3 regions of the Pantoea sp. CFCC18179 genome follow, and region 3 is predicted to be linked to each of the others. Evidence: predicted binding sites of a transcription regulator. Region 3 holds the regulator's gene; each other region holds the start of a gene.
What was found. The regulator PurR, encoded in region 3, represses purine synthesis genes. The targets are predictions, from matches to a motif close to CANGCAAACGTTTGCNTG.

Region 1: a site for PurR is predicted at 5,578-5,595, ahead of tusA (sulfurtransferase TusA). Genes of this name have one in related genera too.
Region 2: a site for PurR is predicted at 4,412-4,429, ahead of ACPUC7_RS15410 (NCS2 family permease). Genes of this name have one in related genera too.

Annotation. Positions count from the first base shown of each region.
Region 1 covers NZ_JBNBPM010000004.1:33,725-44,737, forward strand. The annotation lists gene glgC (glucose-1-phosphate adenylyltransferase) at 1-43, shown strand, start outside; gene glgA (glycogen synthase GlgA) at 109-1,542, shown strand; gene glgP (glycogen phosphorylase) at 1,564-4,011, shown strand; gene ACPUC7_RS09720 (DcrB family lipoprotein) at 4,121-4,678, opposite strand; gene ACPUC7_RS09725 (7-cyano-7-deazaguanine/7-aminomethyl-7-deazaguanine transporter) at 4,795-5,460, opposite strand; gene tusA (sulfurtransferase TusA) at 5,656-5,901, shown strand; gene ACPUC7_RS09735 (zinc/cadmium/mercury/lead-transporting ATPase) at 5,898-8,168, opposite strand; gene ACPUC7_RS09740 (lysoplasmalogenase) at 8,252-8,881, opposite strand; gene ACPUC7_RS09745 (DUF2500 domain-containing protein) at 9,044-9,400, shown strand; gene ACPUC7_RS09750 (DUF1145 family protein) at 9,432-9,701, opposite strand; gene rsmD (16S rRNA (guanine(966)-N(2))-methyltransferase) at 9,691-10,290, opposite strand; gene ftsY (signal recognition particle-docking protein FtsY) at 10,522-11,013, shown strand, end outside.
Region 2 covers NZ_JBNBPM010000007.1:230,468-241,480, reverse strand. The annotation lists gene pstA (phosphate ABC transporter permease PstA) at 1-677, shown strand, start outside; gene pstB (phosphate ABC transporter ATP-binding protein PstB) at 721-1,494, shown strand; gene phoU (phosphate signaling complex protein PhoU) at 1,509-2,243, shown strand; gene ACPUC7_RS15420 (MFS transporter) at 2,363-3,601, shown strand; gene yieH (6-phosphogluconate phosphatase) at 3,684-4,346, opposite strand; gene ACPUC7_RS15410 (NCS2 family permease) at 4,499-5,812, shown strand; gene ACPUC7_RS15405 (4'-phosphopantetheinyl transferase family protein) at 5,844-6,590, opposite strand; gene ACPUC7_RS15400 (flavin reductase family protein) at 6,886-7,395, shown strand; gene ACPUC7_RS15395 (malonic semialdehyde reductase) at 7,446-8,036, opposite strand; gene mnmE (tRNA uridine-5-carboxymethylaminomethyl(34) synthesis GTPase MnmE) at 8,260-9,624, opposite strand; gene yidC (membrane protein insertase YidC) at 9,708-11,013, opposite strand, start outside.
Region 3 covers NZ_JBNBPM010000006.1:96,022-107,034, forward strand. The annotation lists gene punC (purine nucleoside transporter PunC) at 1-449, opposite strand, end outside; gene punR (DNA-binding transcriptional activator PunR) at 561-1,472, shown strand; gene purR (HTH-type transcriptional repressor PurR) at 1,469-2,494, opposite strand; gene cydH (cytochrome bd-I oxidase subunit CydH) at 2,769-2,858, shown strand; gene ACPUC7_RS13405 (C40 family peptidase) at 2,915-3,706, opposite strand; gene ACPUC7_RS13410 (Grx4 family monothiol glutaredoxin) at 4,072-4,407, shown strand; gene rnt (ribonuclease T) at 4,443-5,114, opposite strand; gene gloA (lactoylglutathione lyase) at 5,223-5,630, opposite strand; gene ACPUC7_RS13425 (alkene reductase) at 5,740-6,837, opposite strand; gene ACPUC7_RS13430 (TetR/AcrR family transcriptional regulator) at 6,889-7,485, opposite strand; gene eptA (phosphoethanolamine transferase EptA) at 7,525-9,162, opposite strand; gene ACPUC7_RS13440 (DUF1289 domain-containing protein) at 9,390-9,629, shown strand; gene ACPUC7_RS13445 (aldo/keto reductase) at 9,702-10,598, shown strand; gene sodC (superoxide dismutase [Cu-Zn] SodC) at 10,679-11,013, shown strand, end outside.

The DNA.
Region 1 (11,013 bases), on a different contig from region 3:
GACGCGCGCCATGCTGGCCAAATTGGCCGGAGCGGGTCAGTAAGTAACGACAAGGCATACAGCAATTCGCCGCGGGGAACGCAGGCGAACACACAATAGGGGTTCAGGATGCAGGTTTTACATGTCTGTTCAGAGCTTTTCCCGCTGTTGAAAACCGGCGGACTGGCTGATGTCGTCGGTGCATTACCACAGGCGCAAATAGCCGATGGTACGGATGCGCGGGTGTTAATACCCGCCTATCCGGATCTGCGTAAAGGGATTCCTGATACTGAAACGCTGGCGGAGTTACAAACTTTTGCTGGACCGGTTCGCTTGCTTTTTGGACAATTCAACGGTGTTGGCATTTATTTAATTGATGCGCCGGGATTGTACGAACGTCCCGGTAGCCCGTACCACGACACCTCGCAGTTTGCGTATGTCGATAACTATCTGCGCTTTGCCTTGCTGGGGTGGATGGGCGCGGAGATTGCCAGCGGGCTGGATTTCAATTGGCAGCCGGACATCGTGCATGCGCATGATTGGCATGCCGGATTAACCTGCGCCTACATCGCGGCGCGCGGACGCCCGGCGAAGACGGTGTTTACCGTGCACAACCTGGCGTACCAAGGACTGTTTTCGGCGCGTCATTTAGATGAGATTGAGATCCCGCGTGCTTTCTTTGATATGCACGGATTGGAGTTCTTCGGGCAGATTTCTTATCTCAAGGCGGGCCTGTTCTATGCCGATCATATTACGGCGGTCAGTCCCACTTACGCGCTGGAGATTACCCGCCCGGAGTTCGGCTATGGCATGGAAGCGCTGCTGGAGCAGCGACTGCGCGAAGGTCGGCTCAGCGGCATTTTGAATGGCGTCGATCCGGGGATTTGGGACCCGGCGCATGATTTATTGCTCACCGCGCGCTACGACAGCGAAACGCTGGAGAGCAAGGCGGAAAACAAGCGCCAGCTGCAAATTGCCATGGGCTTGAAGGTCGATGACAAAGCGCCGGTGTTCTGCGTTATCAGTCGTCTGACCAAGCAAAAAGGGCTGGATTTGGTGCTAGAGGCGCTGCCGGGTTTATTGGCGCAAGGCGGCCAACTGGTGCTGCTTGGCCAGGGCGATGCCGAACTGCAACAAGGTTTTCTCGCCGCGGCGGCGGAACATCCGGGCCGCGTTGGGGTACAAATTGGTTATCACGAAGCCTTCTCGCACCGCATTGTCGGTGGCGCGGATGTGATTATGGTGCCAAGCCGTTTTGAGCCGTGCGGACTGACACAACTGTACGGTTTGAAATACGGCACGCTGCCGCTGGTCCGCCGCACGGGTGGGTTGGCGGATACGGTGCAAGACAGTTCGCTGGAGAACCTCGCCGACGGCGTGGCCAGCGGTTTTACCTTTGAAGACAGTAATGCCTGGTCGCTGCTGCGAGCGATTCGGCGCGCATTTGTTCTGTGGTCTCGACCTGCACTCTGGCGATACGTTCAGCGGCAGGCAATGGGGATGGATTTTAGTTGGCAGGTGGCAGCACAAGCCTACCGCGATCTTTATCAACGTTTGCTGTAATGAGAGATTGGGATACTTGATATGAATGCACCTTTCACCTACGCCTCACCCACCTTGACGGTTGACGCGTTGAAGCACTCGATTGCCTATAAACTCATGTTTACTATCGGTAAAGATCCTTCCATCGCCAATAAGCATGAGTGGCTCAACGCCGCGTTGCTGGCGGTGCGCGATCGTATGGTGGAACGCTGGCTGCGCTCCAGCCGTGCGCAACTTTCTCAGGATGTACGCCAGGTTTATTACCTATCGATGGAGTTCCTGATGGGACGCACGCTGGGTAACGCGTTGCTGGCGATGGGCATTTATGACGATCTCAATCAGGCGCTGGATGAGATGGGATTGGATCTCAGCGAGCTGATGGAAGAGGAGAACGATCCTGGCCTCGGCAACGGCGGTTTGGGGCGTTTGGCGGCCTGCTTCCTCGATTCACTGGCGACGCTGGGTTTGCCGGGACGCGGCTACGGCATTCGTTACGATTACGGCATGTTCAAGCAGAACATCGTCGATGGGCAACAGCGTGAATCGCCAGATTATTGGCTGGAATACGGCAATCCGTGGGAATTCCAGCGTTTTAATACTCGCTACAAAATACGTTTCGGCGGCCGTTTGCAGCACGAAGGCGCGCGCGTGCGTTGGGTTGAAACCGAAGAGATCGTGGCAATGGCTTACGATCAGATCATCCCTGGATTTGATACCGATGCCACCAACACGCTGCGTCTGTGGGGCGCGCAAGCCAGTAATGAAATCAATCTCGGCAAGTTTAATCAGGGCGATTACTTCGCTGCGGTAGAAGATAAAAACCATTCGGAAAACGTCTCGCGCGTGCTCTATCCGGATGATTCAACCTATTCGGGGCGCGAGCTGCGCTTGCGTCAGGAGTATTTCCTCGTCTCCTCGACGGTGCAGGACATTCTCAACCGCCACTGGCAGATGCACGAAACCTGGGACAATCTGGCGGATAAAATCGCCATTCACCTCAACGACACCCATCCGGTGCTGGCGATTCCCGAGCTGATGCGCATTCTGATTGATGAGCAGAAGTTTAGCTGGGACGATGCGTTTGAAGTGACTTGCCAGGTGTTCTCCTACACCAACCACACCTTGATGACTGAAGCGCTGGAAACCTGGCCGGTGGATATGATCGGCAAAATCCTGCCGCGTCATCTCAGCATCATCTTTGAAATCAATGACTACTTCCTGAAAACCATCCAGGACTATTATCCGGATGATTGGGAGTTGATGTCGCGTATCTCGATCATCGATGAAAACGATGGCCGCCGCATTCGCATGGCGTGGCTGGCGGTGGTGGTGAGCCACAAAGTGAATGGCGTGTCTGAATTGCACTCCAATTTGATGGTGCAATCGCTGTTCGCTGATTTTGCACGTTTGTTCCCTGGCCGCTTCTGCAATAAAACCAATGGCGTTACGCCACGCCGCTGGCTGGCACTGGCGAACCCGGCGCTGTCGGAAGTGTTGGATGAAGCGATTGGCCGCAATTGGCGTACCGATCTCGGCCAGCTTAATGAACTGACCACACAAATCGATTATCCGGCGTTTATCGAGCAGATCGCCGATGCCAAGTTTGCCAACAAAAAACGTCTGGCCGATTGGGTAGCCAAGAACATGGATATCGTGCTTGATCCGCATGCACTGTTCGATGTGCAAATCAAACGCATCCACGAATATAAGCGCCAGCTGCTCAATGTGTTACACGTGATCACGCGTTACAACCGCATCAAAGCCGATCCCACGGCGGAATGGGTGCCGCGCGTCAATATCTTCGCTGGCAAGGCGGCCTCGGCCTATTACGTGGCGAAGCACATCATCCACTTGATCAACGATGTCGCCAATGTGATCAACAACGATCCGCAGGTGAAGAACAAGCTGAAGGTGGTGTTCATCCCGAACTATGGCGTGAGCCTGGCGCAGATCATTATCCCGGCGGCGGATCTCTCGGAGCAGATTTCTACCGCGGGAACGGAAGCGTCGGGCACCAGTAACATGAAGTTCGCGCTGAACGGCGCGTTAACTATCGGCACGCTGGATGGTGCTAACGTCGAGATGCTGGAGCATGTTGGCAAGGAGAACATCTTTATCTTCGGCAACACCACGCCGCAGGTCGAGAAGTTGCGCAAAGAGGGCTACAACCCGCGTAAATATTACGAAGAGGATGCGGAACTGCATCAGGCGTTGACGCAAATCGCCAGCGGCGTGTTCAGTCCACAAGAACCGGGACGCTATCGCAATCTGTTTGATGCGCTGGTGAATTTCGGCGATCACTATCAGCTGTTGGCGGATTATCGCAGTTATGTCGATACGCAAGACAAGGTGGATAAGTTGTATCTGCAGCCGGAGAAGTGGCAGCGCAGCGCAGCGTTGAATATCGCCAATATGGGGTATTTCTCGGCGGACCGCACCATTCAGGAATACGCGGATGAGATCTGGCACATTTCGCCAGTGAGGTTGTAAAACCGGTTTTGAAATCCAGGTCGCCATGAATGGCGACCCTACGAAAACCGTACTGAGCCTTGGTAGGGTCGCCATTCATGGCGACCGTTTAACGCGCAGTTTTTAGGGCTTATTTCAGCGTGATGCTTTTCACGATGCTGTCTGCATCGCTTTGCGCTTGCTGTTGATTATCGGCTGGCAAGGTGATTTGTAGGGTCAACAATTTGCCGTCCACTTTTGCCAAAATCACCGAAGACCATGAAGTCTGATTGTTGGCCGAAATCACGGTATCCAACTGCTGCGCTTGCTGATCTTTCAACGTTACCGCTTTGTTCGCCACCACTTGCAACTGTGGATCGCGGCTGCGTTGCTGCTGTTCCAGACGCTGTGCTAACGCATCCAGCCCTTCGTTGGTTGGATCGCCCGCAATCACAATAATCGCGCGCTGCCCGGTTTCATCGGCATAAACGTGCATGTTGGTCGATTCAGAACCAAGTTTGCCGCTCTTATCAGACATGCCCGCTGGCAGTGAGAAGCTCAGCTTGCCATCCATCAGGTTAACCGTCTGAGCAGACTGGCTGGCGCTCGCGCCATTGCTGTCCGCCGCTGCATCATCTTTCTTCTGGTCACATGCCGCCAGGCCGATGACTAACAGGCCAATACCCACATATTTCACTACGTTACGCATTCTTATCCCTTTTACATGATTCCAGTCAGGCGTTATCAAAACGGAATCGGCGGTCAAAAGCAACCGCCGGAGTGTCAGGAAATCTTAGCGTGATATAACGTAAGGTATACGTGCAATTAGCCGAAATTGATCTGCCGCTGCGCAGAACGCTCGGCTAAACGCTTCAGCATGGCATTGAGCAATACGCCGTAAGCGGGCAGGAAGAAAATCATGCAGATCAGCACTTTGAAGCTGTAATCCACTAAGGCGATTTCGACCCAATGCGCCGCCATAAACGGATCGGTGCTTTTGTAGAAGGCGATGAAAAAGAAGGCCAACGTATCGCTGATATTGCCGAGGAACATCGCGGTCGCCGGGGCAATCCACCACTGCGGTAAAAGGCGCAAACGGTTAAAAACATGCACATCGAGAATCTGCCCTAACGCATAAGCCATAAAGCTGGCGCAGGCGATACGTGCAACAAACAGGTTCACCTCTTCCAGCGAAGCCCAACCTTGCCACGCGCCTTGGTAAAACACGCATGAAACAATGTAGGAGATCACCAGCGCCGGAATCATCACGGCAAGAATGATGCGACGAGCCAGCGGCGCGCCAAAGATGCGCACGGTAAGATCGGTAGCAAGGAAGATAAACGGGAAACTAAACGCGCCCCACGTGGTGTGGAAACCGAAGATCGAAACCGGTAGCTGTACCAGATAGTTACTGGAAGTGATCACCAGCAGGTGGAAAAGCGATAGCCAAAACAGCGCGTGCATGCGCTGACGTGCGGAAAAGTTGATCATCTCTAACCTTTTTGAAAAGTGGGGTGAGGGAACCCATTGCTGCTGAATAACACAGCGATAAATAAAAAATCGGGCGGCATCTTAGCGCGTTGCGCAAATTATGCAATGGTTAATTTTAACGCAATCGTTATCGCCTTGCGTTGGCTAATAAGCGCGCTAGAATGTGCGCCCATCACCAATAACAGACAGAGAATTATGAGCGATCCCTTTTCTGCGTTTGACCATCAACTGGATGCGCTGGGCCTGCGTTGCCCAGAGCCGGTGATGATGGTGCGTAAAGCGGTGCGCGGCATGCAAACCGGTGAGACCTTGCTGATCATCGCCGATGATCCGGCGACAACGCGCGATATTCCCGGTTTTTGCCGCTTTATGGAACATCAGTTGCTGGCACAGCAAACTGAAACCTTGCCGTACCAGTTCCTGATTCAAAAAGGCGCTTAACGCTGGCGCAGCAGTCGCAGCGCATTCGCCGTGACCAAGGCGGTGGCGCCGGAATCGGCGAGCACCGCTAACCACAATCCGGTGAAGCCGAGCAGCGTGGTGACCAGGAAAATTGCCTTCAATCCCAATGCCAACGCAATGTTCTGACGAATAATGGCGCGCGTGCGCCGTGCCAATCGCAGCGTGCGTGGCAGAATCGCCAGCTGATTTTGCGTTAATGCCACATCGGCGGCTTCCAGTGCCACGTCCGTGCCACTGCCCATCGCAATACCAATCGTCGCCGCTTTCATGGCCGGTGCATCGTTGATGCCATCGCCCACCATCGCCAGTGATTGTTGCGCGCCTAAGCTTTTCACCGCTTCGACTTTATCGGCGGGTAACAGGCCAGCGCGATAATCAATCTGCAACTGAGCGGCAATGTTGGCTGCGGTGCGCGCGTTATCGCCGGTAAGCATCACGCTGTTCACGCCCAATGCGCGCAGTTCCGCCAGCGCACTTGCCGCTTCGGCACGCAGCTGATCCTGCAATGCCAGCGCGCCGAGCACCACGCCATCTTGCAACAGCAGCACCACGGTTTGGCCTTGCGCTTCCCAATTCGCAATCTGCTGTTGTTGGGCTAGGTCGAGGTTTTTGGCTTCGCGCGGCGTCAGTAATTGATAAGTCACGTCGCCGATTTGTGCGCGAATACCGCTGCCGATCAGCGTTTGCTGATGCGATGCGGCAGGTATGTCCAGCGTGCGACGTTCGGCCTCACGAACAATCGCCTGCGCCAGTGGATGGGTAGAACCTTGTTCAACCGCCGCCGCGATGCGCAGCACACTGTTTTCATCCATCGCGTTGAATGCGTGAATCAGACTGATTTGCGGCTTGCCAGCTGTCAGCGTGCCGGTTTTATCAAACGCCATCATGTTGACGCGGCTCAAGCGCTCCAGCGCCGCGCCGCCTTTGATCAGCGCGCCTTGGCGTGCGGCGGCGGCCAATCCGGAGGTGATCGCCGCGGGTGTGGAGATCACCAACGCACACGGGCATCCAATTAGCAGCAGCGTCAATCCTTTATAGATCCACGGTTGCCATTCACCCAAACCCAGCAGCGGCGGCAGTACCATCACCAGCAGCGCCAGCAGCATAATCGCTGGGGTATACAGGCGGCTGAAGCGATCGATAAAACGCTCGACTGGCGCGCGGTGGCTTTCGGCTTCTTCAATCAGTTGCAGGATGCGATCAATCGCACTTTGGCCGGGTTGGGAAATCACTTTGAGCTGCACCAGACGATCGAGGCTGGTGGCGCCCGCCATGATTTGCTCACCTGGTTCACGCGCCACCGGCAGCGATTCGCCGGTCAGCGCGCTTTCATCAAAGCTGGCGGCGGCTTGCATTAATTCGCCATCTGCCGGAAGACGTCCGCCTGCGGCTACTTCAATCACATCGCCGGGACGCAGCGCATCCAGTGCAACCTGTTCGCGCACATTCCCACGAATACGCGTGGCGGTATCCGGGCGCAGCGCCATCAGCGCGGTAACGCCTTTGCGTGCGCGTGCTGCCGCGTAAGCTTCTAGACGTTCGCCCAGTTGAAACAGTAGCAGCACCATCGCGGCTTCGGCATGCGCGCCAATCACCAGCGCACCGGCGGCGGCAATCGTCATTAACATCTCAATGCTGAACGGCGAACCGTTACGCAGCAGCTTCCACGCGCTGCGGGCGATAGGTGCGAGACCAACCAAGGTGGTGGCGATAAACAGACGATCGCCCCAAACCGGCGCAACCTGGCTCAGTAGCCAACTGGCGAGCATCAAAACGGCCAGCAGCAACAAACCGGCATTTTCCTGCCAGCGGCTTACGGGTTGGGTGGGGGATTGCGGATCGTTAGAGGTAAGTGTGAATCCGGCATCTTTCACCACTTGTTCAATGGTGACGCGGATATCCTGGTCGGCATCGACCAGCAGTTTTTCACTGGCAAAAATAACGCGTGCTTGTTGGACCTGCGGTACACGCTGCACGGCGGTTTCGATTTTTCGTGCGCAGCTCGGGCAATCCATGCCAGCAATTTGCCAGCGGAATTGATGGGATGTTAACGCGGGCCTGTCACTTTCGGCGTCGCTTTCGCCGCCGGGTGATTCGTCTGCGCAACAGCCGCAATCACTGTTGGGCGTAACCGGCTGAACGGCGGAAATCTTCAAGGAAGTGGGTTTGATGCTGCTGATTGAGCACAGCGGCTTAGGCTGGCTGTGGGATTTGCCACAGCGGCATGCGTGAGTGTGTTGATGCATACAACCTCCGGAATCAGGGGCGGGCAAATGCCCGCGTCCTTATCCTACACTCTGGAGTCGACTCCAGAGTCAAGCTGTCGTGATTAGTAGAGCCACAACGAACGCACGATCATGAAGTGACCGGCGAAGTAACACGCGGCAACAATGGCGCTATCGGCGCTGAAACGGCGACGATAATGTGAAATAAACCAGACAATGTTGGCTAACAGCAGCAAAGCGGCGCCAACCAGCAGCGAGAAGCTGTAATCGGTTGGGCGGAAGAAGTAATTCTCCGTAGCCATCCAGTTCATCACCAAAGTCATGCCAATCAAGGTGCAGATCGGCCAACGCAGATCCTCCAGCTTGCTCCACAGAATCCCGATGACGATCACGCCGATAATCAGGAAGGTCAGAGGAATCGGCCAGAAGAAACTCATGGTCATATGCGCCGCAAAGCTGATGGTGTACAGCAGATGCGACAGGAAGAATGCGCCTAATGCGTAGAGCATTTGCTGACGCGGTAACAACATCAGCGCATCGCCTACCAAGGTCGCGATGAGGCCCGCCAGAATCAGGTAATCGGTGGTGTTAAGCGTTGGGGCTTGCCACGCCCAGGCAACCAACAAGAGTAAGGTGACAGGTTTAAACAACCAGCGCTGCCACTGCGGGCCGCGGTAGGAAGCATCGACGTAGAGCCAACCGGAAAAAAGTACCGCAAGGAAAGACCAAAGCATTTTTTCTCCCTTTTCTGGCATGTTCGCCAGATTTGATGAATTTTCCCAAAATCACATTCTCAGTGTAAGTTACCGGCCGCGAATGTGACAATCAGCCGACTCTGGTTGTATGCTTTGTCGTCTTGACCTGACCCGACATTCACGCAAAGCACGAGACAAATCATGAGCAAACCACCGCTAATCTTTCTCATCGTCCTGGCGATTATTGCCGTTTTGGCGACCCGACAGTTTATTAAGCAGCGCCGCGAATCGGCGGTCAACGATGCTTCTCCGATCCGTTCTTTAACCGTCGAAGTGAAAACCAAACGCGAATTCCCGTCGCCGAATCGTCGCTCACGTCAGCGCGAAGAGATTGTGGCAGAAGATATGAAGTACGAAGCCTGGTTCCATCCGTTGAATGGCGCTTCAGATATTAAAGCGACGATTAACGCCAGTGATTACGACAAGATCGATAAAGGTACGAAAGGGGAATTGAAGATGCAGGGCACGCGCTTTGTGAGCTTTACCCCAGCGCCGTAGGGTCGCCATTCATGGCGACCTGGTTTTGAAACTACATTTTCGGGTAATGCTTCTTCTGCCACGCCAGCAGTTCAAACACGCCAAAGAAGAAAATCTTCGCCTGGGTTACGCCGCTTAATTTCGGCGCTTCTTTCGGCTGGGTGGCGCGCAGCAGCACCAGCTGCAAACCGTGCATAATCACCATGAAGAACAGTGCAACGTGCACAAAATAGCGCAGCGGCGTGGGGAACGGATGGACCAGATTGAGCAACAAAAATGCCCACACGCAAATCATCAGCAAACGTCCTAAGTTAAGCCACATCGTCTCTCTCCTGTTGACGTTGATATAAGCGATACGCTACTTGCCCAGCAATTTTCTCGCGATAGAGATCCCAGTTGGCAGGCGCGCCTGGCGTACCGTTCTCGACTTCGCTCTCGACATAAATCAGCGCGTTATCGGCCAACCAGCCATTTTGCTCCAGCAGCGCCAGCGTTTCCTGTAACAACCCTTTGCGGAACGGCGGATCAACAAACACCACATCAAAGGGTTCGCCCGCCTGACTGAGCCATTGCAGCGTGTTGGTTTGCACCACCTTGGCTTGCGTCGCGCGCAGCGTTTGTACGTTTTGCGACAGTTGCTGCGCCACGGCCCGCTCCATCTCCAGCAGCGTGGCGGACGCGGCATAACGCGACAACGCTTCCAGTCCTAACGCGCCGCTACCGGCGAAACAATCGAGGCAGCGCGCTTCCTGAATATCCGGCGCCAGCCAGTTAAACAGGGTTTCACGTACGCGATCGGTGGTGGGACGCAGGCCAGCGCTATCCGGCACCGTTAATTTACGTCCGCGCCATTGGCCACCAATGATGCGGATCTGGCCTGCGGCGCCGCTGTTGCGGGGGGATTTACTCATTTCACTCACAACTCGTCATAATTTGTTGCGTAGTTTAACGGGCGTTGCAGGCAGAAGAAACGTTAAAAAAGGGTGCTGTGGTGCGCTGGCTGGAAAGTGTTAGACTACTGAGTTGGTATAGCGCGCGTAATTACCTGATTTTTACGCCGCTCACCCGCTAAAAAGTGAATATTTTATCCCCTGGGAACAGCGTGCTACCGGGAATAAGCCATCGAGGAGTAGGGTCACACAATGGCAAAAGAGAAAAAACGCGGCTTTTTTTCCTGGTTAGGCTTTGGCAAAGAAGAAGAGACGCAACAGCCTGCTGAAGAACAGCAGCAAACTGCCGAGGTGGTTGCAGAGCCGGCCGTTGAAGAGAGCGCGTTAGATCGCGCCGAAGCGCAGGCGATTGAAAACGTTGCGGTTACCGAACAGGTTGCAGAACATCAGCAGCCGGAACCGGAAGTGATTGAAGAACCGGTTGCCAGCGAAGAAGACGTGCTGCCGGAAGAGATTGAACAACCGGACGTTGCGCCAATCGAAGAACAGCCGCAGCGCGAAGACATCGTGATTGCCGCAGCTGAACCAGAGATTGTTGCGGAAGCTGAGCTTGAGCTGGAAGAAGAAGCGCCATTAAGCGACGAAGAACTGGAAGCGCTGGCGTTAGCAGAAACCTATGCGGAAGATGCGGAGCTGGAGCAAAAGCCTTCGGATACCGTCAGCGATCTGCCGCTGGCTGCTGCG
Region 2 (11,013 bases), on a different contig from region 3:
CGCCAAATACTGCGGGCGGTGGTTTAGCTAACGCCCTGGTCGGCAGCGGCTTACTGATTTTCTGGTCAACGATCATCGGAACGCCATTGGGCATCATGGCCGGTATTTACCTCGCCGAATATGGCCGTAAACACTGGCTGGCGGAAGTGATTCGCTTCATCAATGACATTCTGCTGTCAGCACCATCGATTGTGGTGGGCTTGTTCGTCTACACCATCGTGGTCTCGCAGATGCAGCACTTCTCCGGTTGGGCGGGCGTGGTAGCGTTGGCGCTGTTGCAAATCCCGATTGTGATTCGTACCTCTGAAAACATGCTGCGTCTGGTACCAGACAGCATGCGTGAAGCGGCTTACGCGCTGGGTACACCGAAGTGGAAGATGATTTCAGCGATTACGCTGAAAGCATCGGTATCCGGCATCATCACCGGTGTGCTGTTGGCCGTTGCGCGTATCGCCGGTGAAACCGCTCCGCTGCTGTTTACTGCGCTGTCGAACCAGTTCTGGAGCACCGACATGATGCAGCCAATCGCCAACTTGCCGGTCACCATCTTTAAGTTCGCCATGAGTCCATTTGCCGAGTGGCAAAGTCTGGCTTGGGCGGGGGTGCTGATTATTACGCTGTGCGTGCTGTTGCTGAACATTGTTGCGCGTGTGATTTTCGCCAAGAGCAAACATTAATTTCCCGGCGCGGCTTCGGCGGCGCTGCACATGAGAGACGAGAATGAGTAACGTGACTTCAACAGCCGGTAAAATTCAGGTCCGTAATCTGAACTTCTATTACGGTAAGTTTCACGCGCTAAAAAACATCAACCTGGATATCACTAAAAACCAGGTAACGGCGTTTATCGGGCCATCAGGCTGCGGTAAATCCACTTTGTTGCGTACCTTCAACAAGATGTACTCGCTCTATCCTGAGCAGCGTGCAGAAGGTGACATCCTGCTGGATGGCGACAACATTCTGGCATCGCATCAGGACATCGCCCTGCTGCGTGCTCGCGTTGGCATGGTATTCCAGAAGCCAACGCCATTCCCGATGTCGATTTACGACAACATCGCGTTTGGTGTGCGCCTGTTTGAGAAGCTGTCGCGTGCCGATATGGACGAGCGCGTGCAGTGGGCGCTGACCAAAGCCGCGCTGTGGAATGAAACCAAAGACAAGCTGCATCAGAGCGGTTACAGTCTTTCTGGCGGCCAGCAGCAGCGTTTGTGCATCGCGCGCGGCATCGCCATTCGCCCGGAAGTGTTGTTGCTGGATGAGCCGTGTTCAGCACTCGACCCGATCTCCACCGGTCGTATCGAAGAGCTGATCACCGAGCTGAAGCAGGATTACACCGTGGTTATCGTGACGCACAACATGCAACAGGCTGCACGTTGTTCCGATCACACCGCTTTCATGTATCTGGGCGAACTGATTGAGTTCAGCGATACCGATACGTTGTTCACTAAGCCCGCACAGAAGCAGACCGAAGATTACATCACCGGTCGTTACGGCTGATTCAGGAGACGCACATGGATAATTTAAATCTGAACAAACACATCTCCGGTCAGTTTAATGCGGAGCTGGAGCACATTCGCACCCAAGTGATGATCATGGGCGGCATGGTTGAGAAGCAGCTGATGGACGCCATCACTGCGATGCACAATCAGGATGGTGAACTGGCGCGTCACGTCATTGATGGCGATCAGAAGGTCAACATGATGGAAGTGGAGATTGATGAAGCCTGCGTGCGCATTATCGCCAAGCGCCAGCCAACCGCTAGCGACTTGCGCCTGGTGATGGCGATCATCAAGACCATCTCTGAGCTGGAACGTATTGGTGACGTGGCCGAGAAAATCAGCCGCACCGCACTGGAGAAGTTCAGCCAACAGCATTTGCCGCTGCTGGTAAGCCTTGAAGCGCTGGGTCATCACACCGTACAAATGCTGCATGACGTGCTGGATGCGTTTGCGCGCATGGATCTTAACGAAGCCATCAAAATCTACCGTGAAGACAAGAAGGTAGATAAAGAGTACGAAGGCATCGTGCGTCAGTTGATGACCTATATGATGGAAGATCCGCGCACCATTCCAAGCGTGTTGACTGCGCTGTTCTGCGCACGCGCCATTGAGCGTATCGGCGATCGCTGCCAGAACATCTGCGAAATTATCTTCTATTTCGTAAAAGGTCAGGATTTCCGTCATGTGGGCGGCGACAAGTTGGATGAACTGTTGTCGGGCGACGACGGTAGCAATAAACCCTCTTGATTGACGCTTTGACTGCCTGTTGCCGCTGAGGTTAACAGGCAGTCTGTTCAAATTCTGCCTGTTCTCCGCGCGACCCTCTCTTTATACTTGGCACACTTTTTTCTGCCAGGTGCTGTTACATGTCTTCCCCAATACCCAAAAAACAAGCCATAACGCCCGCGAAAGCCATGGTTGCTGCCATCAGCGGCTACGCGATGGACGGATTTGATCTGCTGATTCTCGGCTTTATGCTGCCGGCGATCAGCGTCTCCTTAGCGCTCGATCCTTCTCAAGCCGGTTCATTGGTCACCTGGACGCTGATCGGCGCGGTGATTGGCGGCATCGTATTTGGTCACCTCAGCGATCGCTATGGCCGCATCCGCATTCTGACCGTCACCATTTTGATGTTCTCGGTGTTCACCGGTTTGTGCGCGGTGGCGCAAGGTTATTGGGATCTGTTGGCGTATCGCACGCTGGCGGGCGTAGGTTTAGGCGGCGAGTTCGGCATTGGCATGGCGCTGATCGCCGAAGCCTGGCCGAAAGAGAAGCGTAACCGCGCCTCGGCGTGGGTGGGGATCGGCTGGCAGTTAGGTGTGCTGCTGGCGGCCTTTATCACCCCACCGCTGCTCAGCGTGATTGGCTGGCGCGGCATGTTCCTGGTTGGTTTGCTGCCCGCGCTGGTGTCATTTGTGATTCGTCGCAGCATGGGTGAGCCGGAAGAGTTTACCCGCCACGTTGATAAAACCCCGCATCTCTCCTTCACCGCACGCCTGAAAATGCTGTTTGCCGATCGCGCCACCAGCAAAGCCAGCCTGGGCATTTTGATTCTTTGCTCGGTGCAGAACTTCGGTTACTACGGTTTGATGATTTGGATGCCGAGCTATCTGTCATCCAACTTCGGCTTCAGTCTGACTAAATCAGGCTTGTGGACCGCGGTAACGGTGGTCGGCATGACATTCGGCATCTGGCTGTTTGGCGTGTTGGCCGATCGCTTCGCGCGCTGGAAAATCTTCCTGCTGTATCAGTTTGGCGCGGTGGCGATGGTGGTGGTGTATGCACAGCTGCGCGATCCTACCGTGATGCTGTTCACCGGCGCGATCATGGGCATGTTCGTCAATGGCATGATTGGCGGCTACGGCGCGCTGATTTCTGACACCTTCCCGCCACAAGCACGCGCCACGGCACAGAACGTGTTGTTCAACTTAGGGCGCGGCGTGGGCGGATTTGGCCCGTTAGTGATTGGATTGCTGGCGACCAACATTTCGTTCACCGCAGCGATCACGCTGCTGGCGCTGATTTACCTGCTGGATATCGTTGCGACGCTGTTCCTGCTGCCGAAGAAGCAGAGCAACGAAGATTCGCTGGGTGCGATTGGTTAATTGATGTTGTTACGTCCGAGCTGGATCGGCCCCTTCTCCCGCGTGCGGGAGAAGGTTGGGATGAGGGACAGCGCGCACCTTACTACTTAACCAAATCCCAGCCGCGCGCCCGCCATAACTCCGGCAACTGCGCCATATCCTCAAAACGCGTCACCAACGGATGATCTAACTCGGGATTATGCGCATCAGCGCAGTAGTAAAACACGGGAATCCCTGCCGCAATCCCCGCTCGCGCACCCGCTTCGGAATCATCCACCAAAATGCACTTCTCAATCGGCACCTGCATCTGCTCGGCTGCGTGATACATCAACTCAGGATCCGGCTTCCAATGGTTGATGTCATAACCGCTATACAACTTCCCGTCGAGATACGGCAACATGCCGGTTAATCCCAGCGAATGCTGCATCTTCTTTACCGTGCCGTTAGACACCACGCACATCGGCGCTTTAACACTCTCAACCAACGCTTTGGCACCGGCAATCGGCTGCAAATCGAGATCAAACAGACGCGCCACTTCTGCGCGGTAGGCGGTTTCTACTTCTTCCAGTGGCAACTCAAGCTGATGCTCAGCCAGTACGTCACGCACGATGTCGTAAAGCTTCACCCCTTTGTACTTTTCAAACATCTGCTGCAAAGAGAGTTCAATACCGTAGCGGGCAAAGGTGTTGACGTAGGATTGCGTACAGATCACTTCGCTGTCGACCAGCGTGCCATCGCAATCAAAAAAAATACATTCAACCGACATCGCACATCATCCTTTTGTTAAACAATAAGCTGACACTCTAGCGCACTGAGCGCAGAAAGCGACCCCGGGCAATCGGTTGCCAAAAATCAGTGTTTTGCGCAGCTAAAGCCTATAGGATACGCGGCGATAAATTTTTATATCGGAACAGCGAAATGAATAATCAGGGCCTATTGCAGCGCGTTTTCAAGTTGCAAGAACACGGAACCACGGTGCGCACCGAAGTGATTGCTGGTTGCACCACTTTCCTGACGATGGTCTACATCGTCTTCGTTAACCCGCAAATTCTCGGCGTGGCGGGCATGGATACCCAAGCGGTGTTTGTCACCACCTGTTTGATTGCCGCGTTCGGCAGCATCTTGATGGGGCTAGTGGCGAATCTGCCGGTGGCGCTGGCACCGGCGATGGGCTTGAACGCCTTCTTCGCATTTGTGGTGGTTGGCGCGATGGGCTATTCGTGGCAGATCGGCATGGGCGCGATCTTCTGGGGCGCTTTAGGTTTGCTGATCCTCACGCTGTTGCGCGTGCGCTACTGGATGATTGCCAATATCCCGCTCAGTCTGCGCGTTGGCATCACTGCCGGTATCGGCCTGTTCATTGCCATGATGGGGCTGAAAAACGCCGGCATCATCGTACCGAATCCCGATACCATCGTGGCTGTGGGCAATCTGACCTCGCACAGCGTGTTATTGGGTGCGCTCGGCTTCTTCATCATCGCTATTCTGGCTTCGCGCAACATTCACGCGGCGGTGCTGGTGTCGATTGTGGTCACCACCGTGTTGGGGCTGATTATCGGCGACGTGAAATTCAGCGGCGTGTTCGCGGCGCCGCCTGCAATCACTTCCGTTGTCGGCCAAGTGGATATCAAAGGCGCGTTTAACATCGGCATGGCCGGTGTGATCTTCTCCTTTATGCTGGTCAACTTATTCGATTCGTCCGGCACGCTGATTGGTGTGACCGATAAAGCCGGATTAACCGACGAGAAAGGCACATTCCCGCGCATGAAGCAGGCACTGTACGTCGACAGTATCAGCTCAGTTACCGGCTCGCTGATCGGCACGTCTTCCGTCACCGCCTACATTGAAAGCTCGTCAGGCGTTTCGATTGGTGGCCGCACCGGTTTGATGGCAGTGATTACCGGCGTTCTGTTCCTGCTGGTGATGTTCCTGTCACCGTTGGCAGCGATGGTGCCGTCGTATGCGGCGGCGGGTGCTCTGATTTATGTCGGCGTGCTGATGACGGCATCGCTGTCACGCGTGCAATGGGACGACCTCACCGAAGCGGTTCCGGCGTTTGTCACCGCGGCGATGATGCCATTTAGCTTCTCGATCACCGAAGGTATCGCACTGGGCTTTATTTCGTACTGCGTGATGAAGTTGGGAACCGGCCGTTGGCGTGAAATCAGCCCGTGCGTGGTGGTAGTGGCGCTGTTGTTTGTGCTGAAAATCGTTTTTATCGATGCACACTAAATAAAACAGGCCGCGATTGCGGCCTGTTTTATTATGGATGTCCGATTTCCTGAGGCGCGACCAAACTGGTCAGGCGCAAGGTTCGCGGCCCAATATTCGGTTTACTCATCTCAATATCGCGCAGCGCTTGCCACTGTTGCGCGCCATCAATCTCCCACAAACGTAAACGCTCGGTGCCTGGCGATAACGCGCAAGACCACACCAAGGTTGGCTCAGCGTCGCACACCGCCTGAATATCCGGAAACACACTGGAACGCAGTCGTCCGGCCGCCGGATGCAAGCGCAATGAACCAATGCCGCTGTCGTTTTCACCGGTGAGTTTGAGAATGCTTTGGCGTAGCGTCCAGATTTGCGTCAGCGCCTCCATAAAATCTTGCTGCGCGTTGATCCACGCTTTCTCGCCGGAAGAGAGATCTTGCGTCAGCATATCCTGCGTTTGACGGCTGTGCGCGCGCACGATCTCCATATCCAATCCCGCGCGTCCGCCTTCTTCAGCCAGCAAAACGCCAATGGTATTTCCCGCATAGGAAATACTGAAATCTGGCAGATTAGGATCGGCAAAACAAGGTCGCCCGCTGCTGGTGGTCACCAGCGCGGGAAGTTCGCGAATGCCATAGACGCGCAGCATCAGTTGCGCCAGCAATTCGCGGGCCGCCAGAAAGCGTCCGCGACGCTTGTCGGGAAAGCGATCGGCACTCAGAATCACATCCTGCGGGATGCGTAGATTCTCGGATGAGAAGGTCGGATTACCTATCCAACGAACAAAATGACTAGCCATCTGTCGCTCCGTGAAAATGGTCGAATAATCATCAATTGCTATTGTAAGAATTTTCTCATGGGTTTGCATCCGGCTTAAGATGGAATAACCGAAATTCAGATAAGGACGAGGCGAATTGACAATCCCAGTTCGCGGCTTTGCTTAGAACGCTTTTGCAGTTTAACGTTGGATTGAGTGCCTAACTGTGTGATGTGGTGTAGGATTTGGGCAGTAAAAAGGCACATCGAAGTGCGCTAACTATTCATTCATCTGCCAATCGTGCGCATCGTAACATCAGGCACGTCGGAGTTTTCTTATGTCGGATACTGCTATTTCTCGCCAGGAATCGATCTCGCTTGATGAGTTTCGTCACGGCATGCGCCGCTTAACCGCGGGCGTTTCTCTGGTTACTACCGAATTTCAGGGCGAAAAACTGGGGCTAATTGCCACTTCAGTCAGTTCGCTGGCGGCCGAACCGCCAAGTTTGCTGGTGTGCGTCAATCGCAGCGCCTCCAGTCACGATGCTTTTGTTGCCGCCGGGCAGTTTGCCGTCAACGTGCTGCGCGAACAGCACAGCGATTTATGCGCGCAGTTCAGCCAATCCTCTCGCCGCGACGAGCGTTTTCAAACCGGCACATGGCAGACGCTAAATACCGGCGCGCCGGTGTTGGCTGATGCGCTGGTGAGCTTCGATTGCCAGCTGGAGAAAGTAGTGGAGTGGAACACGCACAGCGTGCTGCTGGCGCGCATTGTCGGTATTGCTCTGCCAGGTGAAGCGGCAGAGCCGATGATCTACTTCAACAGCGGTTTTCATTCGCTGGGATAACCGCGTAAAAACAGGCGTCGCGCGTGAGTCCGACGCCTGTTTTTAATCAATCAAGCAAAGGTGCTGGCTTCATCAAAGCCCAGACGCGGCAAACGCGCATGCAGTTTGCTGGCTTCGCCATAACCGAGATTGATCAATAAGTTAACCTGCCATTTGTTCTCGCTGAAGAACGCTTCATTCACTTTCGATGGATCAAAACCGGACATCGGGCCAGCATCCAATCCCAACGAACGCGCCGCCAGGATCAAGTAACCTGCTTGTAAGCTGCTATTGCGGAAGGCGGTTTCTTTGGCCAGATCCGGGCTGCTGGTGAACCAGCTACGCGCATCGCCGTGCGGGAACAGCTTCGGCAGCGCTTCGTAGAATTCAGGATCCCACGCCACGATCACCGTAACCGGTGCAGCCATGGTTTTATCGACATTGCCAGAAGAGAGCGCGGGCTTGAGCTTCTCTTTGCCTTCTTTTGACGTGACAAACACGAAACGCCCCGGCGAGCAGTTAGCCGAGGTTGGGCCCAGCGCGGTCAGATTGTAGAGCTGCTTCAACACATCCTGCGAAACCGGTTTGTCCTGCCAATAGCTGTGGGTGCGGGCTTCATTGAACAGCGCGTTCAGCGCCACGCTGTCGAGCGTTGTACTCATGTTTCTCTCCTGTTCAGGCGGCAAATGCGCGCCGAATGTTTGGCATGAATAAAAATGTACCCGGACACCGATGCGCTTTTAGCCGGGCACCGATCGTTATACTGCAAAGCGCAGGGGGAGCCAAATAACAAACATGCATGTTACAGGAGCATTGTGTGCATCCGAGGAAAACCGCACTAAAACGCCGTAGGGTCGCCATTCATGGCGACCAAGAGCAAGGTGATTACTTACCAATACAGAAACTAGAGAAGATCCTGCCGAGCAAATCGTCGGAGGTGAATTCGCCGGTGATTTCGCTCAGCGCCTGCTGCGCCAAACGTAGCTCTTCCGCCAGTAATTCGCCGGCCCATGCGCCAAGCAGTTGGTGTTTGCCCTGCTGTAAGTGAGTGGCTGCTAACTCTAACGCTTGCAGATGGCGGCGACGCGCGAGGAATCCACCTTCCATATTGCCGGAGAAACCCATGCTCTGTTTCAAGTGATCGCGCAGGGCATCTACGCCTTCACCAGTTCTTGCCGAGAGGCGAATCAGTGAGTGGCCATTCACTTCACTCAGGCCCAGCACTTCGCCCGTCATATCTGCTTTGTTGCGTACCACGGTAATTGGCAGCGCATCGGGCAGACGCGCCACGAAATCGGGCCAAATGGCGGCGGCTTCGGTGGCATCGGTGGTGGTGCCATCAACCATGAACAACACGCGATCTGCTTGCTCAATTTCCTGCCACGCACGTTCAATACCAATGCGTTCCACTTCATCGCTGGCTTCACGCAAACCGGCGGTATCAATGATGTGCAGCGGCATGCCGTCAATGTGGATATGCTCGCGCAACACGTCACGCGTGGTGCCTGCGATGTCGGTAACAATCGCCGCTTCGCGACCGGCCAACGCATTCAACAAGCTGGATTTACCTGCATTCGGGCGTCCAGCAATCACCACTTTCATGCCTTCACGCAGCAGGCTGCCTTGACGCGCTTCGGCGCGCACGCCGTCGAGATCGCCAATCACAACATTCAGCTGCGCTTCGATTTTGCCGTCCGAAAGGAAATCGATCTCTTCATCCGGGAAGTCGATAGCCGCTTCCACATAGATGCGCAGGTGAGTAAGTGCTTCCACAAGCGCATTGATGCGCAGCGAGAATGCGCCTTGCAGCGAGTTGACCGCCGAGCGTGCGGCTTGTTCTGAACTGGCATCGATCAGATCGGCAATCGCTTCGGCTTGTGCCAAGTCGAGTTTGTCGTTGAGGAAGGCGCGTTCAGAAAATTCACCCGGCTGCGCGATGCGCAAACCCGGCAGAGCGACGATGCGTTTCAGCAGTAGATCGAGAATCACCGGCCCGCCGTGACCTTGCAGCTCCAGTACATCTTCACCGGTAAAAGAGTTCGGACCTGGAAACCACAGCGCAATGCCCTGATCGAGCACGCTACCATCGGCATCGGTAAACGGCAGATAATCGGCATAGCGTGGCTTCGGCAGCTTGCCCAGCAGCGCTTGCGCGACATCAGCGGCTTTGGCGCCGGAGATACGCAGAATGCCGACGCCGCCTCGGCCGGGAGGCGTAGCTTGGGCAACGATGGTGTCGCTGTGGCTCATAATTCACCTTTTCTCAAAACAAAAAAACAGGGCGACATAAATGCCGCCCCTTGAGTATACGCTGCTGCTGGTGCAGTCAGACGTTACGCTTTCTTCTTGTCGCGGCTATGCAAGCCACGTTTTTCCAGGCCGCGATAAATCAGCTGCTGCTGGAGAATGGTAACCAGGTTGCTGACGATGTAGTACAGCACCAGACCTGATGGGAACCACAGGAAGAACACGGTAAAGATAACCGGCATGTAAGTCATGATCTTCTGCTGCATCGGATCGGTCACGGTGGTCGGTGACATCTTCTGAATGAAGAACATGGTGATACCCATGACAATCGGCAGAATGTAGAACGGATCCTGCGCAGACAAGTCGTGAATCCACAGTACAAACGGTGCATGACGTAGTTCAACCGACCCTGACAGCATGTAGTACAAGGCGAGGAAGATTGGCATCTGGATAACCAGTGGCAAGCAGCCGCCCAGCGGGTTCACTTTCTCAGCTTTATACAGCGCCATCATTTCCTGGCTCTGCTTCTGCTTGTCATCGCCTAAACGTTCACGCATCGCCTGAATTTTCGGCTGCAGCATACGCATCTTCGCCATCGAGGTGTACTGCGCTTTAGTCAGCGGGTACATGATGCCACGCACGATGAAGGTGATAACGATAATGGAGAAGCCCCAGTTACCGATGAAGCTGTGCAGGAATTTCAGCAGTTTGAACAGCGGCTGCGAGATGAACCACAACCAACCGTAATCCACGGTCAAATCCAGGTGAGGCGCGATGGCCGCCATTTTGTCCTGAATTTCCGGGCCAACCCACAGCGTTGCGCCAAGCTCTTGCTGTGCGCCCGCGCCAACGGTCACTGGGGCAGATTTATAACCAATTGCCGCAACGCCGTTGCCGAGGTTGCTGGTATACAGCTGATTGTTACCCTGAGTGCGCGGCACCCAAGCGGTCGCAAAATACTGTTGCAGCATTGCCACCCATCCGTTGCCGGTAGTGGTGTTCAGGTTCTCGTTATCCGCGATGGTATCGAATTTGTATTTTTCGTATTTCGCATCGCTGGTCGAGTACGCTGCGCCACGGAAAGTATGCAGAGCAAAGTTGTTGCTGCCGGTATCGCGGTGCTTAGGCACTTCGATGGTCTGCTTCAACTGACCAAACATCGCCACTTCCAGCGGCTGCTGGGTGGTGTTGTTGATGTTGTAGTCGACGTTTACCGCATATTCGCCACGCTTGAAGACGAAGGTTTTGGTGTAAACCACGCCATTTTCACCGGTCCAGGTCAGCGGCACACGCAGTTCGCTCTGGCCATCAGCCATGGTGAAGCTGTCTTGTGCGGTGGTGTACAGCGGACGTGCGCCATTGTTCGGGTTATCCGGGCCGTTACGACCGGTT
Region 3 (11,013 bases):
CCTAGCAATGGCGCTAACGCGGGTGAAAGCGCCACCAGCGGCATAATGGTGGCAAAAACTTTATTCGCCTGCGCTTTTGGATAGCGATCAACCACCAGCGCTTGCCAACTCACCGCCGCAGCACACACACCAATTGCTTGCACAAACCGCAACGCAAGCATCATGTAGACATCGGTCACCCACAGCATGCCCAGGCAGCCAAGGGCAAAAATGGCTAAGCCAGCCAGCAAAATAGGTTTGCGTCCATAACGATCCGACAGTGGTCCCCAAAAAACTTGAGCACAAGCAAAGCCGCCAAGAAACAAGCTTAGGCTCGCGCTAATGGTGCCGGGCGCGCTGGCAAAATCACGCTGCATATCGCCAAAAGCCGGCAAATACATATCGGTGGCAAGAAATCCGAGCATGCTGAGCACGGCGAGGTAAGGCATAAAAGCTCTGGACGACAACATGATGCTTCTCTAATTAGGCAGGTTGAACGGCGGGGAGTGTAAAAGGGTGCAACCTATTTTGTGAAACGCTAATATTTGCGAGGTGCTGTTAAATTTTTTGAAGGCAAGAATATGTGGTCTGAATATGCGTTGGAAGTGGTGGATGCGGTGGCGCGCACTGGAAGCTTTAGTGCGGCGGCGCAAGAATTGCATCGCGTGCCTTCTGCCGTCAGCTACACCGTACGCCAGTTGGAGAGTTGGCTGGCGGTACCGCTGTTTGAAAGACATCATCGTGAAGTGGTGATGACGCCCGCCGGTGAACATTTTGTCCGTGAAGGTCGTTCTGTTATCAAAAAAATGCTCGCAACGCGCAGGCAATGTCAGCAACTGGCAAACGGCTGGCGTGGTGAACTCAGCATTGCCGTGGATTGCATCGTGAAACCCCAACGTACGCGCCAACTGGTGAAAGATTTCTATCGCCATTTCCCCGATATGGAGTTGATCATCAGCTACGAAGTGTTCAACGGCGTGTGGGATGCATTGGCGGATGGGCGGGTGGAGGTGGCGATTGGCGCAACCCAGGCGATTCCAGTCGGTGGGCGCTTCGCTTTCCAGGATATGGGCGCACTTAACTGGCGCTGCGTCGTCAGTCCTGAGCATCCGTTGGTCAATGCAGCTGAATTAAATGATGAAACGCTGCGCGCCTGGCCTTCGCTGGTGCTGGAAGATACCTCGCGCGCATTGCCGCGCCGCATGACGTGGACACTGGACAACCAGCGACGTTTGGTTGTGCCGGAATGGGAAACCGGCTTGGATTGTTTGCAGGCGGGATTGTGCGTTGGCATGGTGCCGGGACATTTAGCGCGTCCGTTGCTGAATCGCCACGCGCTAGTGGAACTGACATTGCCGCAGACGTTTCCCGATAGCCCCTGCTGCGTCAGTTGGTCAGAACAGCGTGCGTCGCCAGCGCTGGATTGGTTATTGGCTTATCTTGGCGATGCCGAAACGCTGAACCACGAATGGCTCAGCGAAACCTCGATTTAACGGCGATAGTCGCGGAACGGGCCGTACGCCACCGAACGGCGCTCAATCAGCGTCGGTTGAACCTCAATGGTTTGCGGATCTTCACGCTTGCTGGTGATGCGATCCAACAGCATTTCCAGCGCTTTTTCACCTAATTCGGCTTTTGGCTGATGCACCGTGGTCAGCGCTGGCGTGAAGTAACGCGCGTTGCGCACGTTATCGTAGCCAATCACTGAAATATCTTGTGGCACGCGTAATCCCATCTCATCAGCAGCACAAATCGCGCCCATCGCCATGATGTCGCCGCCGCAGAATACCGCAGTTGGACGCTGTTTCTGATTAAGGATTTGCTGCATCGCCTGATAGCCCGATTCCGGCTCAAAGTCGCCCTGAACGATCCATTCCGGACGCACCGTAATGCCCGCTTCGCTCATCGCTTGCAGGAAACCGGCATGACGACCGCCGCCGGTATTACGTTCCATCTGACCGGGAATCGCGCCAATGTCACGATGTCCGCGCTCGATCAGATAGCGACCAGCAAGGTAGCCGCCCTGGAAAGCGTTGTCCTGCACGGTATCGGTAAAATCACCACGCGAAGCGCCCCAATCCATCACCACCATCGGGATGTTGCGGTTCTCTTCCAGCATTTGCAGCAAATCGTCTGGATATTCGGAACACATCACCAGCAAGCCATCGACGCGCTTCTGCGCCATCATCGACAGATAAGCTCGCTGCTTCTGCAAATCGTTGTGCGCATTGCCGAGAATCAGCGTATATCCGCGCTCAAAGCAGTGATGCTCTACCGCTTCAATAATTTCGGCGAAGTAGGGCGCTTCACTGGACGTCGCCAGCAAACCCAATGTTTTGGTGTGATTAACCTTTAGGCTACGCGCCACAGCACTCGGCGAGTAGTGTAATTCTTTGATCGCTTCCCATACGGCGTTACGCGTCTCTTCCGCAACGAAACGCGTTTTGTTGATGACATGCGAAACCGTGGTGGTTGAGACACCGGCGCGTTTCGCGACATCTTTAATTGTTGCCATGAAAAAGGTACTCCTGGGCTTATCGCAACTTACTGATAAGTATATTGTTAAACGTTTGCGTCTGCTAATGCTTTTACGGCCCAAAACAGCGGGCTAAATGGGGTTTTTCAGCAGGCAAAATCACGTCATTGCGCACATATTCCAGCACGTGCTTAATCGGTTGCGCAACGAAAGGCGGCGATTCTAGCAAGCCCGGGCCGATAACACGAGATTTTTGCCGGTTGCTATGCCAAAATCGTCATAACCCTAAAGAATGTGTGACTAAGGAGCTGTGATGAGTACTGATTTGAAATTAGCGCTAATGACCACTGTTGGCGCGCTGTTAATGATTATCGCATTCAGTTTTACCGCTATTATGCATTAATAAAAAAGCCGGAGCTGATAACAGCATCCGGCTTTTTTATCTGTGTTGCGCAACCGCTAGCGAATGGTTTTAGGTGTCATCATGCGGCGCGCACCCACGTAGTGTTTCTGCCAGTAATCTTCGCCCAATGCGCTAATCTGAATATCTTTGCCGGTACGCGGTGACTGAATAAATTTGCCATTACCCAGGTAAACGCCAACATGATCGGCAGTTCCGCGGTTATTGATGCGGAAGAACACCAGATCGCCTTTCTCCAGCATTTCACGCTTAATCGGTGCCGCATCGCGCAAGTGATACATTTCATTGGCGGTGCGCGGGAATTTGAATTTCACCAGATCTTTATAAGCGTACCACACCAGGCCGCTGCAATCGAAACCGGTATGTGGCGACGTGCCCCCCCATTGATAAGGCTTGCCGAGCTGACCCATTAATTTGGTCATCGCCGTTTCACGCGCTTTTTGATAGCGCTGGCGGTGCGCTTTGCTCATTTTGATGCCGGTCAGCGCTAGCGCTTCGTCATCGACTTCAATCTCGGAGGATTTTTTCGCCAGGCGTTGGTGCCCGTATTTTTTACCGGTGAGTTTAAGCTGGGATTTTTTGCTGGTGGTATGGTGCAGCGCAGTTTCGGTCTTGGTCTGTTTTTTGAGTTTGAATTTTTGGACTGACGTCAGGCGCGATTTTTTGGTGGTGGTTTTCACCGGGCGTCGCTTGCGGCGCTCGTCTTCACGTGCGCTCTTTTTCTCCGCTTTTGGCGAACTGGCATTAACGGGCGCATGCGGAGAAGCCGCGGCCACATTAAAAAACAGTTGGGCAAAAGCCAGTATGAAAAGCGTAATTAGTAGACGCATAATCCGGTTACAGGTTAAGCAGGCTGATTGGAAACAGACTGCGGCAAAGTGAGAGAAATCTGATCAAACGACCAGCGCCGAGGCAATTCTAATCCACTTTTTTTCCAAAAGGTAAGGCCTTTTTCTATTAATATGTTACCAGATTGATTCTGTAGCAAAAATGAGCTATTTCAGCTGCTTAACCCAGCGAAACTATTGCTAATTATTAATTTATTAATGCTTATTAATGATACGAAAATGTTATTTGTCAGATGTTGATTTAACAAACATGGCGATTAGCATGATGCAAATGCAAAATCCCGTTTTCAGTACGCGGGCTAAATCGCTACAATAAACAAACACGAAGTGAAGGATTAAGGAAGGCAATAATGAGTACTGTTGAAAAAATTCAGCGCCAGATCGCAGAAAACCCGATTCTGTTATACATGAAAGGCTCGCCAAAACTGCCAAGCTGCGGCTTCTCAGCGCAAGCGGTGCAGGCGCTTTCAGCCTGTGGCGAGCGCTTCGCCTACGTAGACATTTTGCAGAACCCGGACATCCGCGCTGAAATGCCAAAATACGCCAACTGGCCGACTTTCCCGCAACTGTGGGTAGATGGTGAACTGGTCGGCGGCTGCGACATCATCGTTGAGATGTTCCAGCGCGGCGAACTTCAGCCGTTACTGAAAGAAACCGCTGAGAAGTATAAAGAAGCGGAATAATGCAGAAGGCCGACAAATGTCGGCCTTTTCTTTATCTACTCTTCGACGGATGCATCGTCTGTTGACTCTTCACCGATTGCCAATGGCCAGCCGCCAAGGCGTTTCCAGCGATTCACCAACTCACAAAACAGCGTGGCCGTTTGCTCGGTGTCATATAACGCTGAATGCGCCTGCGTGCTATCAAACTCCATTCCCGCCGCTTTACAGGCTTTAGCTAACACCGTTTGCCCCAGCACCAAACCGCTTAATGCCGCAGTATCGAAGGTGGCAAAGGGATGAAACGGATTGCGCTTCAGGCTGGCACGCTCGGCGGCGGCCATCACGAAGTTAAGATCGAAAGTCGCGTTGTGCGCCACGATGATGGCGCGATTGCAGCCGCTATCTTTGGTGCCTTTGCGCACCATTTTGAAAATCGCATGCAGCGCTTCGTATTCACTCACCGCGCCGCGCAACGGATTGGTCGGATCGATACCGGTAAACGCCAGTGCCGCGGGATTAAGAATGGCCCCTTCAAACGGTTCTACGTGGAAATGCAGCGTTTCATCACGGTGTAACCAACCTTCTTCATCCATTTTCAGTGTGGTGGCAGCAATTTCCAGCAACGCATCGGTTTGCGCGTTAAAGCCGGCTGTTTCGACATCAATCACGACAGGATAAAAACCGCGGAAGCGTTGGTTGAGAGCGTTTAAAGCGTTCGATTCAGACATCAGGATCTCATGGCAATAAATAGGGCAGCGCGCATTATGGCAAAAATTGCAGGAGGGTGCAGCAGGAGAGGGGAATCAGCCTGCAAATTAGCAGGCTGACAAGCGGCATTAGTTGCCGAGGCCGTGACCGGCGTGTTTGTTTTCGATCAGCTCGATTTTGTAGCCATCGGGATCTTCAACAAACGCAATAATCGTCGAGCCGCCTTTGACCGGGCCCGCTTCACGAGTGACGTTGCCACCCGCGCTGCGAATGCGATCGCAGGTTTCCGCGACGTTATCCACGCCTAATGCGATATGGCCGTAAGCGTTGCCGAGATCGTATTTATCCACGCCCCAGTTGTAGGTCAACTCAATCACCGCACCTTCGCTCTCTTCGGTGTAACCAACAAAAGCCAGGGTATATTTGTATTCGGTGTTTTCGCTCTGACGCAGCACGCGCATGCCCAGCACGCGGGTGTAAAAATCGATGGAACGTTGCAAATCGCCAACGCGTAACATGGTGTGAAGTAAACGCATAACATCCTCTTTTTTCAAACGTCATCAGGAAGTGACAAACAGCTAAGTATAGCGAGTTAATTCTCTGATGAAACAACGCTGCCGCACAGCCGCTGCGGCAGCGAAAATCTTACAGTGCTGGATAATCGGTATAACCTTCCGCGCCACCGCCATAGAAGCTTTCCGGGCGCTGCGGGTTGAGTGGTGCATCTTGCTGCAAACGCGCCACCAAATCCGGGTTGGCGATGAAGTCGCGACCAAAGGCCACGGCATCGATCAAGCCACGCGCGATCAGATCATCAGCTTTCTCAACGGTGTAAGCACCGGCGCCAATAATCACACCAGGGAAGGCGGCACGAACTTTCTTACGGAAGTCATCGCTATAAGGTTGGCCGCCAGCCCAATCTGGCTCGGACATGTGCAGATACGCCAGACCACGTTTGCCCAGTTCACTGATGTACCACAGCGCCGCTTCTTCCTCATCCGGACCATTTTCCAGGTTCTGGAAAGCGCCGATTGGCGACACGCGGATACCAATACGATCGGCTGACCAATTAGCAATAGCAGCATCAACCACCTCCAGCGCGAAACGGCCACGTTTCTCAATCGAGCCGCCGTATTCATCGCTACGCTGGTTCGAGTCCGGCGCCAGGAACTGATGCATCAGGTAGCCGTGCGCCGAGTGCAGTTCCAGCAGATCGAAATCAGCTTCACGCGCATTTGCCGCCGCCTGACCAAAATCTTTAACGATTTGCTGAATTTCCGCCACGCTCAGTTCACGCGGAACAGAGGTATCTTCACGATATACGCTGCCATCAGCGGCACGCAGGGAAGTACGCGTACCGGCGGCCAGTGCAGTTGGCGCAACCGGCGCTTTGCCTTCCGGCTGGACGCTGTTGTGAGAAATACGTCCGGTGTGCCACAGTTGCACTGCGCTGTGACCGTGCGCGGCATGAATGCCTTCGTTAATCACTTTCCACGCGGCAATTTGCTGCTGAGTATGCAGACCCGGCGCACCGGCATAGCCTTTCGCCTGGAAAGAGATTTGCGTCGCTTCAGTGATGATTAAACCGGCGCTGGCGCGCTGCTGGTAATATTCTGCCATCAGCGGCGTAGGGATATCGCCCGGTTCGATACTACGCAGACGCGTCAGTGGTGCCATAAAGATGCGATTGGGTACGGTAATCGCGCCCACTTTAAGTGGGGAGAACAGCTGTTTACTCGCCATAATGACTCCTGTAAGTAGACCGGTCGTCTAGAAACTGCGGTTTTAAATAAATCAGTGGCCGTTTAGCCACTGCTCGATGGTTTCGAGCGCCAGGCTAATCGGGCCTGATTCTCGTGAAATTTTGCTTTGTAAACTCGCGCCCAACCACAACAGGTAACAACGTTGCGCTAATTGTTCGGGCGATTGTGCGAATGGCAGCGGTTGTTCGGCTGCCACTTCTGTTAAACAGCGCGCATAAGCGGCAATGACGGCGCTCGCGCCACGCTGTAACGCATCGCGCATCGGTTCAGAGAGATCGCACACTTCTGCCGACAACTTAACGCCAAGACATCCGACGATGTGGCCTTGCTCGATAAACAAGGTTTCCGCGTAGCGAAAATGCTGCAAAAAACGCTCGCGCGGCACCCAATCTGGCGCATTTAATTGCTGCTCAACTTGCTGTAAGAAGTTAACAAAATAGCGCTCCAGCAACGCCACGCCGAACGCTTCTTTCGAGCGGAAGTAGTGATAAAACGAACCTTTCGGCACTTCCGCCAGCGTGAGCATTTCGCTGAGGCCCATACCGGTGAAACCGCGTTGCAGGCAAACCTGCTCGCCGGTAGCGAGCAGATGTTCACGGGTATCGTTGCGTTGTTGAGTCTTGTTCATGCGGGGCAGATTATTAGACCGGTCAGTCTAGTGCAACCCTTAAGACACAGTTTGGCACGATCTGATCATGTCCAGTCGCGGCTGGTATTCTTTTGTTTGGATATTAAACATACCCAAAAGTGTATGAAAAAGATGGTCTTGCGACACTTTTTCCGTGGGCGCTTGCTGACGCAAACAATTTTCATCGAGGTGGTAAGCGGCGGCATAGCCTGGCGACATCCATAACAGCAATGGAATATGGGTTTGCTGTGAAGGGGCGAATAAGTACGGCGCGCCATGCAAGTACATGCCACTTTCACCCAGCGATTCGCCATGATCGGAAAGATAAACCAGCGCCACATAGAAGCGATCGCTTAAAGTTTTCAGCTTATCAATGGTGCGGCTGATCATGTCGTCGCTATACAGCAATGAATTGTCGTAGGTGTTCACCAGTGCCTGATGATCGCAATCCTGGATTTGGTTGCTATCGCAGGTTGGGGTGAAGCGGCGGAACTGTGCCGGATAACGTTGATAATAAGCTGGACCGTGACTGCCCATCTGATGCAATACAATCACGCCATCGTTGTGCAAACTATCAATATAATTATCAAGGCGATGCAGCAACACATCATCCTGGCAAAATCCGTCATGGCAATATTGCGACAGTTGCCACTGCGTCATATCAGTGTGCGGCACTCGACTACAAGCACCTTTACAGCCGCCATCGTTTTCGCGCCACAACACGCTGACGCCCGCGTGCGCCAGAACATCAAGCAAACCTTCCTGATGGCGCGCCAAACTGGCGTCATAATTCACACGCGGCATATTCGAGAACATACACGGCACGGAAATGGCGGTTTCGGTACCGCAAGATGTCGCGTTGGGATAATAGATAACCTGCTGCTTTTTCAATTGCGGGTTGGTTTCTCGTCCATAACCACCGAGCGAGAAATTCTCGGCGCGTGCCGTTTCACCCACCACTAATATCACCAGCGTTTTCTTATTTTCCGCGCTAATTAGCGGACCTTTATGCGCATCCTCGCCGATTTTGACTAACTCCTGGCTCCCTTGCAGATAACGCAGATCGACGTAACGTCCGGTTCCGCTCACCACGTTGGCCGGAGTGATCATCTTCACTAATCCCTTGTTGTTGCGAATTAATGAGGCGTAATCCTTATAAAACAGCACCGCCATCAACAGGATTAACATCACTGCGCCCAATGCGCCCGCCAGACGTTCCAGGATGTTCCACCACCAACGTTGGCCGCTACGAATCCGCACCAGACACAGCAGCACCACCGGCAAAATCCCCATCAGCAGCATCCACATCACGTAGCGACTACTGATTAATGCGCTGGCTTCTTGCGGGTCAGATTCAAACACGTTTTGAATCATGTTGGTGTCAATTACCGTGCCGAAACTGTGCATGAAATAGTTGGCAGCAGCGCTGATTAACACCAGTACGATGAGTAAGGGTTTACGCAGGTAAGGCCAGGCAAACAGCGAAAAGATCAGATAAAAAGCGCTAGCCAGCACCAGCGGAATACTGGCGGCAAACAGATAGTCGTGCAGATGTAAATAAGGAATGATTTCCCATGCGCGCAGCAAGAATATGGCGTTTAACACAAAGGTGAAAAACAGCGCGGCAATCAGATTAAATCCGCTGGTGCGGCACTGAAGGGTGATCGGAACGTTCATGAAAACTCAACGGAAATAGGGAATATGACAATCGTATGAACACTAGATGAGGAAAACCTTAACGAAAGTTAAACGTAAGCAATCTAAACGATTTTTAACGGAACTTTTTGGTAATGAGGAGTAACAACTGGCTCAGCGTGTTGATTGTGAGCAATTGGCGTTTACTCTTTATACAATGTCATTAAGCTGTTATCACTGTGAAGCAGGATGTTAATTCCGGAGTCGATGTGGCCGAGCAATTAGAATTCTTTCCCGTTCCTAGCCCTTGTCGTGGCATTTGCCAAAGTGACTCGCGCGGCTATTGTCGTGGCTGTTTGCGCAGTCGGGATGAGCGCTTTAACTGGATGAAATTCACGGATGCGCAAAAGCGCGACGTGCTACGTTTGTGTCGCCAACGCTGGATGCGCCTGCAACGGCAGCAGAAAGTGGACGAAGATCATGATCCGCAACAACCCGAACTGTTTTAAGAAAATGTTGATTTGGCTTTCCGTTATACTCCCGCCACTGATATCTGGATTCGTGTTTAAGGGAGTTTAATCATGTTACAACCGCAAGCTATTGCACCGCAGGGACCGTCCTTTTCACCGCTGATTGCCGGTTATTGGCGTTTGATGGAGTGGGGCATGTCACCACAGCAAGTGGTGCAGTTTATTGAGCATCACCTTTCTCTGGGCATCACTACCGTCGATCACGCTGATATTTACGGTGATTACCAATGTGAAGCGGCGTTCGGAGCCGCATTGCGTTTGGCGCCGGGATTGCGTGAGAAACTGCAGATCGTCACCAAATGCGGCATTGCTACACGCGCTAAGCCGGAACATCGCATTGGTCACTACATCACAGAAGCCAGCCATATTTTGCATAGCGCAGAAAATTCGCTGCGTCACTTCAACACCGATTATCTCGATTTATTACTGATTCACCGCCCTGATCCGTTAATGGATGCCGATGAAATCGCCCAAGCGTTTATTGAACTGCATCAAAGCAGCAAAGTGCGCCATTTTGGCGTATCTAACTTCACGGCTTCGCAATTCTCACTGCTGCAATCGCGTTTGCCGTTTAGCCTGGTGACCAATCAGTTGGAGATCTCCCCGCTGGAGCAAACCGCATTGCTGGATGGCTCGCTCGATCAGTGTCAGCAACAGCGCATCCGTCCGATGGCGTGGTCATGCCTCGGTGGCGGACGACTGTTCAACGATCCCCATTACCAGCCGCTGCGCGACGAACTTGAGTTGGTTAAGCAAGAAATTGGCGCAAGCAACATCGAGCAAGTGGTGTACGCGTGGGTAATGATGTTGCCAAGCCGACCATTGCCGATTATCGGTTCCGGCAAAATGGAACGCGTTAGTGAAGCGGTTGCCGCTTGTCAGTTAACGCTAAATCGCCAGCAGTGGTTCCGCATTCGTAAAGCGGCTATTGGTTACGATGTGCCTTAAGCGTAAAGTTGCGTCAAACTTACGGTAGTTTGGATGTAAGTAGTTCAAGCTTTAAGGGAATTTAACCGTAAGGAGACGTTATGAAAACAAAACTCATTGCTGTGCTGGCTCTGGTCTGCGTCGCTAACGCGCAGGCTGCGACACAAGATGTCACGTTGTATGAAGCTACGGCGCAAGGAATCGGCACGGAGATTGGGAAAGTTACCCTCAGTGAAACACCGTATGGCGTCCAATTCACTCCAGCGTTGACCGGCTTGAAACCGGGCATTCATGGTTTCCATGTGCATGCGAAAGGAAGTTGCGAGACAAGTCAATCAGAGGGCAAAACGGTAGCTGCCGGTGCGGCTGGAGGACATTTTGACCCTCAAAATAGCGGCAAGCATCTTGGGCCGTATGGTGATGGTCATCTTGGCGA